2 regions of the Paenibacillus sp. J5 genome follow, and region 2 is predicted to be linked to the other one. Evidence: predicted binding sites of a transcription regulator. Region 2 holds the regulator's gene; the other holds the start of a gene.
What was found. The regulator Rex, encoded in region 2, represses fermentation and respiration genes when NADH is low (regulators of the CRP and FNR family bind a similar motif). The targets are predictions, from matches to a motif close to TTGTGAAATATTTCACAA.

Region 1: a site for Rex is predicted at 3,245-3,262, ahead of ACY1JZ_RS00550 (cytochrome ubiquinol oxidase subunit I). Genes of this name have one in related genera too.

What each region holds. Positions count from the first base shown of each region.
Region 1 covers NZ_JBUEDD010000001.1:151,226-161,171, reverse strand. Annotated here, with positions in the region: gene ACY1JZ_RS00565 (chemotaxis protein CheW) at 1-371, shown strand, start outside; gene ACY1JZ_RS00560 (methyl-accepting chemotaxis protein) at 421-2,010, shown strand; gene ACY1JZ_RS00555 (glycosyltransferase family 2 protein) at 2,151-3,095, opposite strand; gene ACY1JZ_RS00550 (cytochrome ubiquinol oxidase subunit I) at 3,314-4,711, shown strand; gene cydB (cytochrome d ubiquinol oxidase subunit II) at 4,987-5,997, shown strand; gene cydD (thiol reductant ABC exporter subunit CydD) at 6,019-9,946, shown strand, end outside.
Region 2 covers NZ_JBUEDD010000012.1:103,829-113,774, reverse strand. Annotated here, with positions in the region: gene ACY1JZ_RS20955 (acetate kinase) at 1-294, opposite strand, end outside; gene ACY1JZ_RS20950 (3-hydroxyacyl-CoA dehydrogenase family protein) at 291-1,163, opposite strand; gene ACY1JZ_RS20945 (AAA family ATPase) at 1,354-2,865, opposite strand; gene ACY1JZ_RS20940 (hypothetical protein) at 2,858-3,391, opposite strand; gene ACY1JZ_RS20935 (cell wall elongation regulator TseB-like domain-containing protein) at 3,763-4,293, opposite strand; gene ACY1JZ_RS20930 (amidohydrolase) at 4,293-5,597, opposite strand; gene ACY1JZ_RS20925 (redox-sensing transcriptional repressor Rex) at 5,594-6,235, opposite strand; gene dinG (ATP-dependent DNA helicase DinG) at 6,232-9,102, opposite strand; gene ACY1JZ_RS20915 (tetratricopeptide repeat protein) at 9,117-9,839, opposite strand.

The DNA of each region.
Region 1 (9,946 bases), on a different contig from region 2:
ATTACGCTGTTCCGATCTCGGATATACATGAAATTATTAAAATGCAGGAGATTACCGAAATTCCGAATGGCCCGAGATATGTGCAAGGGGTCATCCAGTTGCGTGGCAGTATTATTCCGGTTATTAGTTTGCGGCGCTTGTTCTCGTTGCAGAAGGACGAGTATACCAAGATGACCCGAATTATCGTCGTAAGTCATAAGGAGGAATTAGCGGGCTTTATCGTGGACAAAGTGAATCAGGTGAAGGTGCTGACCGAGATTCAGCCGCCACCCTACAAGACATCCAGTGCCAGTGGCAACTATTTTACTGGAATCGGCCTCTCGGACGATCGTTTGGTAGGCATTCTGAAGCTGGACGAAGTGTTGCTATAGAGACCAGAGAAGCAGTACAAAAAAAAGAAATCAGGAGCTGAGCAGCGTAATGAGATGGATCTATAATTTGAGAACAAGCGTGAAATTAATATCATCATTTTTGCTTGTTTCGATGCTGATGGCAATGGTTGGAATATACAGCATGGGCAATCTGAGCAAGATGAATGTTTCGCTCGCAGATATGTACGACAACTACTTGATCCCTGTCCAGACCTCTATGTCCACCCAAATCAGCTATACGCGCTTGAGGGTGCTCGCGCGTGATAATTACATAACAACGAATCAGGCACAGTTGCAAGAAAACATAAAGTCTATAGAAAATGAAAAAAAAATAATGGTTCAAAGTATGGATACCTTTCGAAATACAAAGCTGACAGAAGCGACTCAGGAAATTTTACGCCCTTTTGATGCCATGATGGATCAATATTTTGCATTATATGATCAATCTATCCAGTCAGCTCTGGACGGAGACAAGGACGCGCTGAAGGCATTAATTGAAGGCGGGCTCAGAACTACAGGCAATCAGATGCGTGACCTATTAACTCGTCTGGTCGAGCAACAGGTACTAGAGGCAGAGCAGGCCAAGCAAGAGGGACAGAGTCTGTATGAATCCTCCCGCAATATTACAATCGCCGTCCTTGTTGCCGCGGTGATTATAGCTATTGCACTGGGGTACTTTATCTCTCAGATTATTTCCAGGCCGCTTCAACGGGTTTCACAACTGGCAGTCAGTGTCGCGCAAGGCGATCTGCGCCAAACAATCGGTATAACCTCGAAGGACGAGGTAGGGCAGTTGGCTCAAGCCATGGATGAAATGGTACATAATTTGCAGCATACAGTAGGCTCCATCCTGAACCATTCGCAAAGCCTTGCGGCAGCCTCCCAGGAAATATCCGCCAGTACAGAGGAGATTGCCAGTGGCAATGCAAGTCAGGCAAGCGATGCACAGACGATCAGTGAATTGTTCAAGGAGCTGTCTGGCACGATCCATGAGATCGCGGCCAATACGGAGCAGGCCTCGCAATTGTCTGACGAAACCGTGAAAATAGCCCAGCAAGGCAATAGTATTATTCAATCCTCCAGTGATAGTATGCAGGCGATGAGTGCCCAGATGACTCGTCTTGAGGATGACTCGCAAAAGGTTGGAGAAATTATTGGTGTGATCGAGGATATTGCGGATCAGACGAATCTGCTTGCGCTCAATGCGGCGATTGAAGCGGCACGGGCAGGAGAGCAGGGACGCGGATTCGCGGTTGTTGCAGATGAAGTGCGTAAGCTGGCCGAGCGCAGCGGAGAGGCAACGAAGCAGATTACGGGTATTATCAAAGGCATGCAGGAAAATACGAAATCCAGTGTGAGGGCGGTTCAGGACAGCGCCGGGTTATCCGCACAGTCAGGGGACGCCTTCCAGAACATCGTCGCTTACATCAATGAGGCGGGACAAAAAGTGATGGAAATCGCCGCTGCGAGTGAGGAGCAGGCTGCCCAGACCACTACAGTGCTGGCCGCTGTAGAGAATATTTCGGCAACGACGGAGGAAGCGGCAGCCAGCAGTCAGCAGACCGCAGCGACGGCACAGGCAATGGCTCATCTCGCGCAAGAGCTGCAGCAATCCGTCTCTATCTTCAAAATAGATTAAGTGACGAATCGGGTCGTCGAGTTGGTTACAATCATACGATTCAGAATACGCGAAACGAAGCTTGCCCGTCAGGAAGCGGCAGCCGTTTACGCTGGGGCGAGCGAATCCATCATCTGTGGGTTCGCTCGCTTTTCTATTGATTAATGGGAGTCATATACTCCCGCTGCTACCATTCCAGAAAAGACCAGGCATCGAGTCAATACGCTCTCCAGCATTTGGGGGTCGTATACTTGTGCATGATGATTGTGCTGAATTAATTTGCCAACCCAATTAATTGCCTTCTCATAAGATTCGGTATGATGGGTGGGTACCTGGAAATAGCGCATTTGCCTATGAATAGCATATTCCTCATCCGTTGGCGTAATGCCAAGCCTGTGCAATTGGTCATAGTGTACCCGTTTGGCGCTGTTCTCTTGAATAGCCTTGAACTGTAGGGATACTTGTCCTTCATGTGCCCTGTAATAATGGATGCAATAGGGCAGATTGGCGAGCTGGGTTACACGGCCAAGACGTTCCCAAATCTCATAATCCTCGGCATGTTTATATTGCTCGTCGTACCGGATGCCATGCTGATGCAGCACATTCGCTCGCAGCATGACAGTCGGGTGGCATAGACAGGAGTGGAACAACTGCCAGCAGCGGATGCCGTCGTGACTCACAGGCTTGGGAATGAGGGCATGCGTGTGGAGCCAACGCATCAGCCCGCCCAATACGCCTACTTGAGGATTGGCATCAAGATAGGCAACCTGCTGCTCCAGGCGATGGGGCGTTGCGATATCATCCGCATCCATTCTGGCAATGTATTCCCCGCTGGCCAACTCGATTCCTTCATTCAGTGAATAGATTAACCCTTTATTATGCTCATGGATGACATAGCGGATTCGAGGGTCCTTGAACTGCTCTAGTATAGCTAAGGTATTATCAGTGGACCCATCATCTGTGATGATAAGCTCAAAGTCCTGATACGTTTGCTCCAGTATACTTTGGACAGCTGCGTCAATATATTTGGATGAATTGTAGGTTGACAACAAGACGGAAATTTTGGGCACCTTATCGATTCCTTTCTTAACAGGATTGAATTCCAAATATTGTATGACCCCAAGAGTGGAGAAGACACGGCACTGGCGGATACAGGGGCGTTTATACTTAAGCCGCTTCATTTGGCGGCATTTACTGGTGTATTCGACGGCAATCGCTCATCGCCGTAATTGAAATTCATAATTTCAGTGTTAACTTGTGAAAAAAGTCACATAAATTCATCCCGATTCGCTCTATAATCAAGAAATTGAAAGGGGAGGTTGGGATGGAAGCTGTAGATTTGGCCAGACTGCAATTTGGCGTGACGACCGTTTATCACTTTTTGTTCGTGCCGCTGTCTATAGGTCTGGCGTATTTGATTGCCTTCATGCAAACACTGTACGTGGTGCGGAATGATGAGAAGTACAAGCGGATGGCGAAGTTCTGGGGCAAAATCTTCTTGCTGAACTTTGCTGTCGGGGTAGTAACGGGAATTATGCAGGAATTCCAGTTCGGGATGAACTGGGCCGATTATTCCCGGTACGTAGGGGCGGTATTCGGCGGGCCGCTCGCTGTAGAGGCGCTCGTCTCGTTCTTCCTGGAGTCGACGTTTCTGGGCGTCTGGATCTTCGGCTGGGATCGTCTGTCCAAGAAGGTGCATCTGGCGTCGATCTGGCTGGTCGCGATCGCGGCCACACTGTCCGCGCTATGGATATTGAGTGCGAACTCCTTCATGCAAGAGCCGGTAGGCTATGAGATTGTGAACGGCAGAGCCGAGATGACCGATTTTTTCGCCTTGCTCGGCAACAAGCAGCTATGGGTGGAGTTTCCGCATGTTATCTTCGGTGCGCTGGCAACAGGAGCATTCTTCGTGGCAGGAATCAGCGCCTACAAGCTGCTGCGCAAGCAACAGACAGACATCTTCCGGCCATCGTTCCAGATCGCGATCGTGCTGGCACTCGTCTCGAGCCTGCTGACGGCGTTCGCAGGTCATGACCAAGCTCAGCATCTGATGAGCTCGCAGCCGATGAAGATGGCGGCTTCTGAGGGACTGTGGCATACGAGCGGGGAAAGCGCGCCGTGGACGGTCATCGCATCAATCGACCCGGAGAAGCAGCAAAATTCGTTCCAGCTTGAGGTGCCATACTTGCTGAGCGTGCTGTCCTATAACAAGCTGACCGGCAGCGTGCCGGGCATGCTGGAGCTGCAGGCACAGTATGAAGCGCAATACGGACCGGGCAACTATATCCCGCCCGTGCGCACGACATTCTGGAGCTTCCGCATCATGGTCGGCGCGGGCATGCTGATGATTCTGCTCGGGCTGATCGGCTCCTACAAGGTGATGCGGGGCAGATTAGTGGAGTCGAGGCGTTATCTGCCATGGATGCTGCCAGCGATCTCCCTGCCGTTCATCGCCAACTCATCGGGCTGGATTATGACAGAGGTAGGTCGTCAGCCATGGATTGTCTTCGGGCTGCAACGGACAGAGGAAGGCGTATCGCCGCTCGTCTCCAGCGGGATGGTGGCGACGACCTTGATCGGATTTACGGTTGTATACGGACTGATTGCCGCCGCCTTTATCTATCTGGTTGTGAATGAGGTTCGCAAGGGCGCCGAGGACGATGCGCCGCCGCATGGCGGAGCGGATGCAGTGCCGCACGGTGCGGGTACAGCCGTCCTGTAGACGTTGACCCTCTGAGGCAGAAGCGTTCGGTACGCCGAGGTAGACGTTGGTGTACTGAGGCTGAAGCGTTCGGAACGCCGAGGGTGTACGTCGGTGCACTGAGGCAGAAGCGTTCGGTACGCTGAGGGTGTACGTCGGTGTGCTGAGGCAGAAGCGATTGGCACGCTAGAAGCTGCAGACGTCGGGCACTGAAGCTGTATGCGGGGCATGTCTAAGCTGCGGCACAGAGATGGTGCGAACAGGATTCTTATATATTCAGAAAGCGGGGCGTAAAGATGCTGGAGACGTTATGGTTCATATTAATTACGGTGTTGTTCATCGGCTTCTTCTTTTTGGAGGGCTTCGATTTTGGGGTTGGCATGCTGACTCCCTTCCTGGGCAAGACCGATACGGAGCGGCGGGTTGTCATCAATACGATCGGACCGTTCTGGGATGGGAATGAGGTGTGGCTCATTACAGCGGGCGGTGCGATGTTCGCGGCGTTCCCGAACTGGTATGCCACACTGTTCAGCGGCTTCTATATGGCGCTGTTCCTGATGCTGCTGGCGCTGATCGGCCGCGGGGTCGCCTTCGAATTTCGCAGCAAGCTGGAAAGTCCGAAGTGGCGTTCCTTCTGGGATTGGGTCATCTGTATTGGCAGCCTGCTGCCGGCGCTGCTGTGGGGTGTGGCGCTCGCCAACCTGATGCGCGGTGTTCCGATTGATGCGAGCATGAACTATGTCGGCTCCTTCTGGGATTTGCTGTCCATCTACTCGGTGGCTGGCGGAGCAAGCATGGTGCTGCTGTTCCTGCTGCACGGGGCGCTGTTCCTGACGCTCAAGACTGATGGGGTGCTGCGCGAGCGGGCTCGCGGCGTAGCGCAGCGTATCGGCGCTTGGACGAGCGGCGTGCTGCTGCTGTTCGTTGTGCTGAGCTATTTTGAGACGGATATGTTCACCTCTCAAGGGCTTAGCCCAGGGACGGTGCCGGTGCTGGCGGGTATGGCGCTGCTGTCGGTGCATTTTCTGATCAAGGCTGGACGGGACGGCTGGGCATTCATTATGACAGGAGCTACGATCGTGCTGTCGACGATTACCGTCTTCATGCTGCTGTTCCCGAATGTTATGATTTCCTCGCTGAATGCGGAATGGTCGCTGACCATCTATAATGCGGCTTCCAACACATACACGCTCAAGGTGATGACGATCGTGGCGGCAACGGTGCTGCCGTTCGTACTGGCCTATCAGATCTGGACGTACTGGGTGTTCCGCAAGCGGGTAACAGCGGAGGATCATCTGGATTATTAATGAACGAGAGGGTGGGCAGCAATGATGAGAGCATTGTTCAGACGGGTAAAGGGTGCGCGCAAGCTATTTGCCGCTAGCGTTCTGCTGGGCGCGGCGGGCGGGATACTGCTCATCGCGCAGGCCATCTACATGGCGCGCGTTGTGAACGGCGCATTCCTCGGCGGCCTGGAGCTTGCCGCGCTGCTGCCCGCCCTCTATGTGCTGCTAGGCATCATAGCGCTCCGCGCGCTGCTGCATTCGGCTGGAGACTATGCGGCCGCACATATGGCGCAGCGGATCAAGGGCGACCTGCGGCTAAGGCTGGTGCGCAAGCTGTCCGAGCTCGGGCCGGGCTACGCCAAGAGCGAGCGCAGCGGCGAGCTGATCGGCACTGCCTATGAAGGCGTGGAGCATCTGGAGAGCTATCTGGCGAAATATGTCCCCCAGGCCGCACTCTCTGCCTTCATCCCCGCAGCAGTCTTCTGCGTCGTAGCCGGGCTGGATACGGTGTCGGCGATCGTCTTCGGCGTGACGCTGCCATTGCTCGTGCTGTTTATGATATTGATCGGCAAGGCAGCCAAGGCGAAGACCGACAGGCAGTTCAAGCTGCTGGGTCGGCTGGGCGGCCATTTTCATGAAATTTTGCGCGGGCTGCCGACATTGGCGATGTTCAACCGCAGCAAGGCACAGATCGAGATTATCGACCGGATTGGCGAGGAGCATCGCCGCTCGGCGATGGGCACGCTGCGGCTGGCCTTCCTGTCTGCGTTCGTGATGGAACTGTTCGCCTCGCTCAGCACGGCCATCGTGGCTGTATTCCTCGGCTTGCGGTTGGTGGAGGGCGAGCTGGGCTTCGAGACGGCCTTCCTCGTGCTGCTGCTCGCGCCGGAGTTTTACACGCCGATTCGCACGCTTGGCGCGCAGTTTCATGCCGGGCAGAACGGGATGAGCGCGATTGCGCGCATCTTTGACATCCTGCAGGCGGAGCCGACCGGCTTGCCAGAACGCGAGGACGGCATCGTGCTGCCGCTCCGGCAGGAAGGCTATCGCATCGAGTTCGAGCAGGTGTCGGTACGTCGCAGCGGCGCGGAGCAAGATGCGCTGACGAATGTATCATTCACGCTGGAGCCGGGTGAGCGCATCGCACTGGTCGGGCCGACGGGCGCAGGCAAGAGCACCATCGTGGAGCTGCTGCAGGGATTTCTTAGACCGAGCTCCGGGCGCATCCTGATCGACGGCATTGACATGACCGAGCTCTCGATGAAGGCATGGCGTCGCCGGCTGTCGTCGATGCCGCAGCGCGTGCATCTGTTCCGCGGCACGGTGAGCGACAATATTCGGCTGGCCGCACCGGAGGCGACGGAAGCCGAGGTGGCAGCGGCAGCGCAGGCTGCACAAGCGGAAGGGTTCATTCGCCAGTTGCCGCAAGGCTATGAGACCGAGCTGGGCGAGGCGGCTCAGCTATCGGGCGGCCAGATGCAGCGGATCGCGCTGGCGCGGGCGCTGCTGAGGCAGGACGCGCCGCTCATGCTGCTCGATGAGCCTACCTCGTCGCTCGACTCCATCCATGAGGCGGCGCTGCTGGATGCACTGGAGCCGCTGCTTGCCGCGCGGATGTCGGTGACGGTAGCGCACCGACTGCATACGGTGCAGGGCGCTGACCGCATCATCGTGCTCGCCGAGGGGCGCGTGGTTGAATCGGGCACGCCTCAGCAACTGCTGGAGGCTGCCGGGCTGTATGCACGCTTGCGTCATGCGGCGGAGGCGGAGAGCGCCGCCTTCGCCGCAGGCACGGCCGCCAAAGCAGCCGCCGATGCAATGGCAGCCCAGGCTGTAGCCGTGGCTCCGGCTGCGGGCGCGGCGCATACGAAGGCAACAGGCGCGACGAGTGATATTGCGGCAGACAGCACGGCGAAGATAGAGACAGAGCCGCCGCTTGCCGCATCGCTTGCGAGCCGTAGGGGCGGGAGCCTGCCGACCGCTGCGGAGATGGCGGAGCAGGAGACGGCGCTGCCGGAACTACCGAGGCTGCCGCTACCGGAGCGGCCACATATCGAGGCGGATGCCGACAGGCGGTCAGCAGAGCAGCAGCTAACAGCAGAGCAGCCAACAGCAGCGCAGCCCCTGGCAGCAGGGACGAAGCGGGCACAACCGCCACAGGCAATCCCGCATGGTTCACGCGGACAGACAGGGAGCGGCAGCAGCTTGGCGGTTCTGCGCCAGTTGCTCGGGTTCGTCGCTCCTTACAAATGGCGCATGCTCATTGCGGTGCTGATCGGCTTCGCAACCGTGGCCTCCAATGCGGGGCTGATGGGCGTCTCCGGTTACCTGATTGCCAAGGCGGCGCTGCGCCCGGAGAACATCCTGCTGCTGTATGTGCCGATCGTTGGCGTTCGCTTCTTCGGCATCGCGCGAGGCGTGTTCCGCTATGTGGAGCGGCTGGTGTCGCATGATCTGACCTTCCGCATCCTGAAGCAGTTCCGCACCTGGCTGTACAGCAAGCTGGAGCCGCAGGGCGCCAGACTGCTGGAGAGACAGAGCAGCGGCGGTCTGCTCAGCTCGGTCATTAGCGATGTCGATCAGTTGCAGAATCTGTATCTGCGGGTTATCGCTCCTCCTGTCGTCGCTCTGCTGGCAGTCCTACTAGGCTACTCGATTGTGGCGGCGCAAGACCCGTCGCTCGGCTGGATGCTTGTCGGCATGATGGTGCTCTCCGGGCTGGTCGTGCCTGGACTTGGTCATCTACTAGGCAGAAGGGGGGCACATGCCCACGTGGAGACGCGGGCACAGTTGTATGGCGAGGTGGCCGACCTGCTGTCCGGCATGGAGGCGTTGTCCCTGTATGGGCGCACGGAGCGTCAGGAGGAGCGGATCAGCGCGTTGCAGCAGCAGCTCGGGCAGCATCAGGATCGACAGCATTGGATTACTGCCGCGACAGGTGGTCTCATGAGCGGCCTGGCCAACCTGACCATGTGGCTAATGCTGGTGGCATGCATCCCGCTGGTTGTGTCGGGTGCTATGGAGGGCTATATGATCCCGGCATTAATGCTGGCTGCCTTCGCCTGCTTCGAGGCGCTGCTCCCCTTGCCCCAAACCTTCCAGCACTTCTCGCAGACGGTTTCCTCCGGCAGCAGGCTATTGAAGCTGGCGGAAGACGCGGATCAGATGACAGCTCAGATGGCGAGCGTCCCACATACGGACGCATCGCAGGCTGTTCGACACGCAGCACCCGCCGCAGCGGATGCTGCTGAGCCAGCGAAGGCCGCTGCTGCCGAGCCAGCAGAAGCCGCTGCTGATGGACAACAGCGGCCAGCCGGGGCACAGAGCAGACGGCATTCTGTGTTAGCCAGCATACTCGCGGAGGGCGAGTCGCCACAGCCAGCCAGCGCGCTGCCAGCAGCGGAGGCCGAGCAGTCGGCAGTTGACATGGAGGCAGATCGCAGCAGAGCATGGCGCACCGAGCTTACAGGGGTCTCCTTCCGCTATGCGGAGCAGGAGCACGATGCACTGCGTAACATCTCCCTTACACTGGAACGCGGCAAGCAGGTCGCGGTGGTCGGCGAGAGCGGGGCGGGCAAGAGCACACTGCTGCAGTTGCTGCTCAAGCTGCGGGACTATCCGGCGGGAAGCATCACGATTAACGGTCATGAATTGAAGGAAATGAGCAGTGAGAGCGTGCGCTCCCAATTTGCAGTCGTCTCACAGCAGGTACAGTTGTTCAATGCTTCCGTTGCCGATAATCTGCGCCTTGGCCGCACAGATGCTACCGAGTCGGAGCTGCGTGAGGCGGCGCGGCTGGCGATGCTGGATGAGAGAATTGAACGTCTGCCGCAAGGCTATGACACGGTGATCGGCGAATGGGGAGCGAAGCTGTCCGGGGGCGAGCGCCAGCGTCTGGCATTAGCCAGAGCGCTCGTGCGCAATGCCCCGGCTCTGCTGTTCGATGAGCCAGGCAGCGGGTTGGACGCCC
Region 2 (9,946 bases):
GCTCTCTCCTCCATGCACGACACGATGGCCAACGGCTTCAATCTCGTGAATCGACGATAATACGCCATACTGCGGGTCAACGAGGATGTCTACCACACGTTTGACCGCAGTGACATGATCCAGAATTTCGCTTACATCGCGCATATCCTGCCGTCCCGGCACCTCATGCGTCAAAATAGAGGAGTCCATGCCGATCCGCTCCACACGGCCGCTTGCCATCACGCTCTCGTCGGTCATATCATAAATCTGGTACTTGAGCGATGAGCTTCCTGCGTTGATAACGAGTATTTTCATATCCGATCCCCATCCTTATTATATTTGAAGAAGCCGACTCCTGTCTTGACCCCCAGGTTGCCTGCGCGAACCATCTTCTTCAATACAATCGACGGACGGTACTTCAGCTCGCCATACTCGCGGAACATGTTCTCCAGCGCAGCCACTACAGCGTCCAGGCCAAAGCGGTCGCACATCTCGAACGGTCCATGCTGGAATGAATAGCCGATCCGCATCGCGCTATCGATGTCCTCAGCCGAAGCGACGCCCTCCTCCAGCACATGCAGCGCCTCGTTAATATGAAGGCAGATGAGACGAGTTGTAACAAAACCAGGGGACTCGAACACCATGACGCTCTTCTTATTAATCGTATCCTCAAGGAAATGCTTCGTCTGCTCGAAGGTCTGCTCTGACGTCTTGAGGCCGCGAACAATCTCTACCACATCAATCTTCGATACCGGATGCACGAAGTGCAGCCCGATGACACGTTCGGGATGCGCGGTTGCCCCTGCCAGCTCAGTCAAGCTAAGCGTCGAGGTATTGCTCGCGATAATAATATCCTCCGGGCAGTGCTCGTCTATCTCCTTCAGTACACTGCGCTTCTCTTCCAAGTCCTCGGTCACCGTCTCAATGACCATCTCGCATTCCTTCAGATCCGACAAGCTGCTTGTCCTGTGAATCCGGTTCAACACCAGCTTCTTCTCTGCCTGGGTCATGGCCCACTTGTCGATCTGCTTATCCAGGCTATGTTCAATCATCGATATTGCATAATCGAGCTTCTCAGGCGTCCGCTCGGTTACATAGACATCCAATCCTTTATTAGCAAGCATCTGAGCAATCCCTTGGCCCATCGTGCCAAGCCCGACAACTCCTACTTTGCGTACCGGCATATCAAATCCCACCTAGCATCTTATAGTCAACAATTTTCATAAGTACACGCCAGCAGGCTTCAACCCGAACGATACAACCCGCCTTATCATATACATTTCCCTGTATACCCTTATTATTATACAAGAAAAGAGGTCAATCCGACAGGATTGCCCCTCCTTTGTAGAAAAAAATTCGGAATTGAACACGTCTTCACACCGGTGTCAGCGCATTATCCGGTTGACCATGCAGTAATTTCCTGAAGCCTTCGCCGCTTAGCGTTTCCTCCTTCAGCAATATATCAAGCGAACCAAGAAAGACATTGCGCTGCTTCAACAGCATAGCCTTCGTCCGTTCCATCAATTGATCCAGCATAGTGGAGCTGATGCTAGCCCAGCGGTCGGGGGTCATCATGCTGCCGTCGATAATCCCCAGCTCCGTCAGCCCGGATTCGACCATCGTGCGCACGATGCCCATCGCCTGATCGAAATCTCCGCGCGAGCCCGTGCTGCGTCCGCCGTAGAAGATTTCTTCGGCTGCCGCCCCGCCCAGCGCGATCATAATTTGTGCCTCCAAGAAATCCTTCGTATACAAATATTGATCCTTCTCCGGGTTATGGCGCACATATCCCATCGCCTGTCCGCGCGGCGACAGCGCCACGGTCGATACACTGCCTGGTCGAACCAGCTCTGCAGCAATCGCATGACCTAGCTCATGAAGCGCAATCCGCTCCCGTTCCTCTCTGGACGCCTCACGGTCGGTCTTCTCTCCCATCATGACCTTATCGATCGCCATCGATAAATGCTGCTGCATAATGGCCTCACGCTTGTCGCGCATCGCATAGATGGCCGCCTCATTCATAACACTCTCAAGCTGCGCACCGGAGAAGCCGAAGGACTCCTCAGCGATTCGCTCCAGATTGGCCTCCTCATGAAGCGGCTTATTGCGCGCATGCAGCGACAGAATATGCAGACGCCCCTTCTTATCCGGCAGATCCACCTGAATGTGGCGGTCGAATCGGCCAGGGCGTACTAGCGCACTGTCCAGCATCTCCTTGCGGTTTGTTGCGGCAATGAGCAGGATACGCGGCGACTCATTCGTATAGATGCCATCCATCTCCGTCAGCAGTTGATTGAGCGTCTGATCATACTCACGGTGCTGGCCTCCGTCGCGCTTGCCCCCGATAACATCAATCTCATCGATGAAGATGACCGCGCTGCTCTTGCCCGACTTCTGCGCCTTTTGGCGCGCCTCCTTGAACAGGTCACGAATTCTGCCCGCCCCTACACCTACATACATCTCAACAAATTCGCTGCCCGATGCCGCAACATAGATCGAGTCTGTGTAAGCGGCGGCGGCCTTGGCAAGCAGCGTCTTGCCCGTTCCTGGCGGCCCGGTCAGCAAGATCCCCTTCAGTGGTCGGATACCTAACCGCGCGATCTCCTCTTGGTTGACCAGAAAATCAAGCGCCTCGATCAGCTCCTGCTTCGCGCGCTCCTGGCCTCCAATCTCCTCAAAGCTTAGCGACCCCGATGGCTTGAGCCCTGAACGCCTGCCACCGTGGGCTGTCGCCAGGTTGCCGCGGCTGCGTACAGCGACGACGAGCAGAGCCAGCACGGCCACAGCGAATAGTACCGGCAGCGTCACAACGCCAATATAGGCCAGAAAGACAATAACACCTACTCCTGTCCCGATGCTTAGTTCCTTCCATAGCTTATTAAGCATGATTCCACACCCCCATCGTAGCTGGGTAACGCGGCAATACAATATATTTTGAAGCCTTGCCGTCCTGCAATGCAATATAGACATTCGAGTCATCCATACTGGAGTAGACCTTCAGGTCAGGGTGCTGCTTGCGCAGCTCCTCCAGCGTGCGGGCTATGCCCGAATACTCCCGCTTCTCCATCGATTCCGCGACAGGGAACAGCAGGGTGGACCAGATTTTGTCCAGCTTCTCGCTAGAATCAGAAGGGAAGCTGACCTTCAACTCGCGGTTGCCGATGACGGAGGCGCCTTGCTTCTTAATCGTCTGCACGACGCTCGCCATATCAGCATCCGGCTTAAGCTTCAATTCCACAGCTACCGTCTGTCCGTTAACGGTGGAGACGGAGGATGCGACACCATCAACTGTATTTACCAGCTTGTCGAGCGGACGCTCAACAGCTACATTTTGATAGAAAAACCATCCGCCAAGCAACAAGACGACCGCAACAGCAGCCGTAATCGCGGTAGGCAACCATTTAATCTGCATAATCTAATCCCCCTCCACTAGTGTAAACGGCTGATGCCGTCCTTGACTGGCAAAGCTTCGTTTCGCGTAGAAATAGAAGATTTCATGTGTAAACGGCTGATGCCGTTTCTTAATGACAAAGCTTCGTCTGGCTTAAATTTAAGAAGGTCAGGAACGATGTGAACGTATATGTTTTCTTCATATATCAACTATAGATGGCTTAACATCTATATCAGAGTATATCATATCAATCTATACGATTGCGGCTGTAAATAAAGGAAGCGCAGAACTCAGCCTAATCGCTGTGTCCTGCGCTTCCTTATTTCCCCTATCTAGCTTGAACTGTCTCATCCAGCCCGCTCAAGGGACATCGTCACTCACCTTGGTCTAATCTAATCCGCCCCATCCGAAAACTTGGAGGGCAAATTATATATCGTAATAAACGATCCGTCACTAAAGCGGTAAAATTCATAATAATATTTACGCACGCTCTCCTCACGGCTATAAAATACCTCCCAGATTCGCTCGCCGTTCAGCAAACCAGGTATAATACGGATTATACGCGCATCCGGCTTATCCTTCAGCACCTTAGCCTCAATCTTCTCCTTCGTGATACCAGCTTCAACCGGCTCGATCGTTGCCTGATCCCCGACGACCCAGACCATCTGCTCCCGCCCCTGGCTATCCTTACCCTGGATGACCCACGAGATTTGATCCCACACATGCTTGGTCGCCTTATCCACCTCCGTCAAGCCTGCTTGCTCGATAGCAATCCGTTTGGCGGCGTTCTCCTCCTGCCAGATGTCCTGTTGGGTGGAACGGTAATATAGATTAAACAGCAGGAACAGTAGCAGCAGAGCGGATACGATAGCCAGCACCCAGCGACCAGGCGTCATCAGCCTGGATTTGGAGCGTGCACGCATTATCGACGCTCCAGCGCCTCGAAGCGAGCCTGTGCTTCATGCAGGATGCGTTCCTCATCCAGATGCACACAATGCCCGTTCTCCACCACCTGGCGCCCGTCCACCCATACATCCACCACGTCGCGGCCCGAAGCAGCATAGACCAGATGGGAGATATAGTCTGTACGAGGGAAGAAATGTGGCTGATCTATATTCAGCGCTATAAAGTCCGCCTTCATGCCAGCGCGCAAGCGGCCGAGCTCCTGCTCCTGCCAGAGCGTCTGCGCCCCGTATACGGTTCCCAACTGCAACGCCGTGAGCGCAGGCACCGCTGTAGGATCGCCGCTCGTACCTTTATGAATAAGCGCAGCCAGCCTGATCTCATCGAACAGGTCGAGGTTGTTGTTGCTAGCAGCGCTATCAGTGCCCAGTGATACAGTCACGCCAGCCTTCAGCAGCTCGGGCACCCGCGCCACACCGCTTGCCAGCTTGAGATTGCTGGCCGGGTTGTGCGATACGCCAACCTTATGGGCTGCCAGTACTTCGATTTCCTCATCTGTCAGATGAACGCCATGGGCAATGAACGAAGGACGGGAGAATACGCCCAGCTTCTGCAGGTGCTCAACAGGGCGGCAGCCATAATCTCGCACATTTTGCTCGACCTCGGCCAGCGTCTCCGACATATGCGTATGCATCGGCAGGTCGAGATCATGCGCCGCCTGTACGAATTGCTCGATGAAGGCCGGAGGGCATGTATACGGCGCATGCGGCGACATCATCGTGCGAATCCGCCCGTCAGCGCGGCCATTCCAGCTCTTGGCGAACTCCACTGCCTCCGCCAGCTTGGCGCGCTGCTCCTCCTCGGAGCATAGTCCGATCGCGCCGCGTGTCAACCAGCCGCGCATCCCTGATTGCTCGACCACCTGCGCCACGATGTCCATCCGGTCATACATATCGACAAAGGTCGTCGTACCGCTCTTGAGCATCTCCAGCACAGCCAGCGATGTACCTACGCGCGTATCTTCATCGACGTATTTGCCTTCCATCGGCCACATATAATCCTGCAGCCATGACTGCAGCGTCTTGTCATCCGAATAGCCCCGCAGCAGCGACATCGCCGCATGTCCATGCGTATTAATCAAGCCGGGCATGTACAGCTTGCCAGCTCCCTTGACCACACGCGCGCCTTCGGTCAGCGCTAACTCCGGGGCCGCCTCGCCAATATACACAATCCTGTCGTCCTCGATAACCATATGCCCGCTCACTACAGGCTGATCCTCATTCATCGTGACAAATATACCGTTCTCAATCCACAGGCGGCTCATAATGATGACTCTCCTTCATTCTCCAGATAATAGGCCAGACTCAGCAGCTCGCGCGTAAAATCGGCATGATGGATGCGGACGCTCTCCGGCACCTTCAGAATAATCGGGGCAAAGTTCAGTATCCCCTCGACGCCTGCTTCAACCAACTGGTCTGCCACATTTTGCGCTTCGGCCGCAGGTACCGTAATAATGCCGATCCGAATGTTGTTGCTTGCAATCGTCTCCTTCAATAGCTCCATCGGCTGAACCGTCAAGCTATTAATACGTGTACCGACCTTGGCGGGAACGGCATCAAAGACGGCTGTAATCTTCATATTGTCCTTAATATACATATTATAATTGCATAGCGCATGTCCCAGATTACCCGCTCCAACCAATGCCACGTGAAGCGTCTGGTTCAGCTTGAGAATCTGCCGAATCTTCTCAATCAGATAATTGACATCATAACCGATGCCCTTGCGGCCAAATTCACCGAAGTAAGCCAGATCCTTGCGGATCTGCGCGGGGTTCAGATCCAGCCTCTGTCCCAGATCCTGAGAAGAGACGGTCTGCACCTCGCGCTTGTTCAACTCATTCAAAAATTGAAGATAAATGGGAAGACGGCGAACGACCGCTTCAGATATTTTGGGCTGCTTCACCCTTCTTCCTCCTTTGCTTCATCGGCAAGCCATTGTCTCATTCGAGGAACGATCTTGTCCACATGCATATGCTCAATCTTGGGGCCAGGGAGAGAATACAAGAAATATTTTCCATAGTACGTCTCCAACACCCGCGTATCATACAAGAGCACCACCCCGCGATCGCGACTGCTCCGCACAAGTCGTCCGAAGCCTTGCTTGAAGCGAATGACCGCTTGCGGAATGGACAGCTTCATGAATGGATTCTGCTTCTGCTGCACCAGCAGCTCCGACTTGGCCTCGACGAGCGGATGATTGGGCGGCTGAAAGGGCAGACGCACGATGGCCAGCGCCGTCAGCGCATCACCGGGAATATCTACTCCCTCCCAGAAGCTGCTTGTGCCGAGCAGCACGGATGCCTGATTCTGCTGAAAGCGCCGTGTCAGCTTGCTGCGATTGCCGCTGTCAATGCCTTGCCCCAGCACTTGAATGCCTGAGGAGGACAGCTCCTCCTTGAGCGGATCATACACCAGACGCAGCATCTTGTAGGAGGTGAACAGCACGAGCATCTTCCCCCCGGTCTCGCGCGCTGCTGCGGCCAGAGATTCGGTCAGGCGGGCGATGAACTGCGGATCGCCGGCAGGGCCCTTGACACTCGGGAAATCGCGCGGAATAATGACCAATGCCTGATCGCGGTAATTGAACGGCGACGGCAACTGGACGGTCTTCAGCTTGCCCTCCTTCTCATGCCAGCTTAGACCAAGCTGCTCGCTCGCATACTGAAACGACTTCTGAATCGATAGGGTGGCAGAGGTGAGCGTGATGCTTTTTTTCGTATCAAAAAAATGCTTCTTCAGTTGCCCGCTTACATCTGCCGGCACGGCGAACAACTGCACGGATTTGGCCCGGTATTGGGGCGAAGCCTCAATCCAGTGGACGATGTTGCTATCCTCCATCTTCACGAAGATGCGCAGATCATCCTTCAGCCGGTTCACGTCCTTCACTATGCCATTCAGATCCGTGACGAGCGCCTGCACAGCATGCTCCTCAATGCGATCCTTAATGTCCGACAGCAGCTTGTCCAGCGTCTTCGTCATGCGGCTAAGCTGGGTGTGCAGATTGTTCTCCAGCATCGTAATTTCGTCCCAGGCAGGCGGCAGCTCCTCTGCTTTGAGCCGCAGCACCGCAGGCATATTCTCCTGCGTATCGGCTGGAGCCGCGCTGGTGCAGCTCGTATAGAGCAGCTCCATCATCCGATCCCAGCCCTCGCGCACCTCCACCAGGTAGGGCTGGATGCTGTCGATGGTCTCCAGCCAGGATTCCAGATGCTCATCATCCTCCTGCTGCAGCTTAGCCTGAAGCGACGGCAGCAGGCCACTGCGCGCGTCCTTGTGCAGTCGCAATAGCGGATGCTGGAGGGAGAAATAGGAGATTTGCATCCCTAGATGCTTGCCTGCTACGTCCTCCAGATGATGCGCCTCGTCCACAACCAGATACTCATAAGCCGGCAGCAGACGGTGGTCAGCACGGATGTCGGTGAACAGCATGGAATGATTCGTGATGATGACATCCGCCAGATTCGCCTCATGCTTGGCCCGATGGTAATAGCAGCGCTTAAACCATGGGCAGGCGCGGTTTAAGCAGGAGTCGGCGTCGCTGGATACCGATTCCCAAAAGTCAGCGCCCTTGTTGCCAAAGTGCAGCTCCTCCTGATCGCCATTTCCCGTCTCGCCGAGCCATACGATCATCTGCGCGGCGGTCAGCCGATCCTCATGCGGAGCTACGAAGTCCTGCATGTTGATTTTGCCCTCAAACTTGCGCAGGCAGAGGTAATTCCCTCGACCCTTGAACACAGATGCCCGGAATTCAAAGGGCATCGTCGCTTGCAGCAGCGGAATGTCACGCTCCCGAATCTGCTCCTGTAAATTGATGGTATGTGTGCTGACGACTATCTTTCTATCATTGCGGACACCATAATATAGCGCAGGAATGAGATAGCCAAGTGACTTGCCCGTGCCCGTACCAGCCTCAATGAGCAGGTGACTGCTGCTCTCCAAGGCTTCATAGACCTCCTGGAACATCTGGTTCTGAGCATCCCGTTCCTCATAGTTGGTCACATGCTGACGGAAGGTGCCGCGCACATGATCGAGAAAGGCGGCAAAATCCATCTCTTCTATCGCCGCCAGCGCATCAGCTTGCTGCCGAGGCGGCTCCTCCTCCGACCATTCCTCCACCCGCAGCGCAAACTGTCGGTAATAGGAATGGGCGTCCATATCCACAGCGGTCTGTGTCTCCCTATATTGCAGCGTCTGAGAGATAAACCAGCCTAGATCATCCTGCGGATTGAACAAAGCCGCGAGCCGCTGCAACGTAATTAACGGAAGCTCCCTGAGCTTGGATACGGCATGCTGGAGCAGTACAGCAGTCGCTAGCGCATCGCTGTCCGCTTGATGATGGCGGTCATGAGCGATGCCGAATAGCTCCGAGACTGCGCCTAGCTGATACGTTGTCAGCGAGGGATACAAAAATTTGAGCAGATCAATCGTGTCCAGCCTGCGGCCGACAAACGGCATATAGCCGCTGTGATCAAGCGCCTGATTCAAAAAGCCTGCATCAAAGCCGACATTATGCGCAACAAGCACCGCATCGGCCAGCAGTGGAATCATGGCGAGAAGCACCTCATCGACTGGAGGTGCTTCGGCGACCATCGTATCATCAATTCCGGTTAGCTGGGTAATAAAGGGAGGAATCGGGATCGTCGGCTTGATGAACGAGCTGAATGTATCCGTAATTTCGAGTGCCTCATTTAATATAACTAAACCAACTTGTATGATTTCGTCATCGGCTTGATGGCCGGTGGTTTCTAAATCCAGTACTGCAAATTTCATCCGGTTCGACCCTCTCACAAACAGCTAAGTTTCGCGCTCCCGAAATATAACGACAACTGCCCGTCCCGGGTCTTGCACGCATGAAGATTACTGAGCGTCTCCTCGAAGGTGGGATCAGCATCATAAGCTCTCTGAAAATACACCTCGGCTTGCTCCAGATTTTGGCGGATGGCCTGAATACAGCCAAGCGCGTTCAAGCCGAGCGCCTGCCATGTCGGATGATCCGTTAGCGCCACAAGCAATTGGAAATGCCGTTGAGCATCCTGCCATTCCTGCATATGCATATACGTCATTGCCAAAAATAATCTTGCAAGGTTGCAATCAGGTGATTGCTCCATAGCATGAAGAAAGGCGCTGGCTGCCTCCGGGAACATGTACAGCTTGAAATATCCTTGCCCCCTGGCTAATAACTGCTCCGCCGTTTCCGAGGAGGCAGCATCTGCGGTAATGACAGTATCTACAGTTGCCACAGATTGCTGCGGGGTCACCATCGCTGTGGCCGTCTGACCTGGCATCATCCATATATTCGACTTCTGCGGGCTGGATTCCTGCATTTGATCACTAAAAAGCGCGAGCTTCTCCTCAAATATTAGCCATTCTTCCATGATTTTGTCACTCATCGCCTTGAGCACCGCCAACTGCTCCTCATCCTGCTCTTGGCGCTTGCCATGGCGATTGCGGGCGATCAACTCGTCAAGCAGTTCATTCATTGTAGCGAACAAGTGGCTGAACATCATTGTCATCCTCCCCAGCAGAAGAATAAGCCATACGGTACTTCGACCTTCCTGCTGCATGAATGCTGCGCCTGTCTCAGATGGAAGGAAGTATCTGGATGCCAATCGCC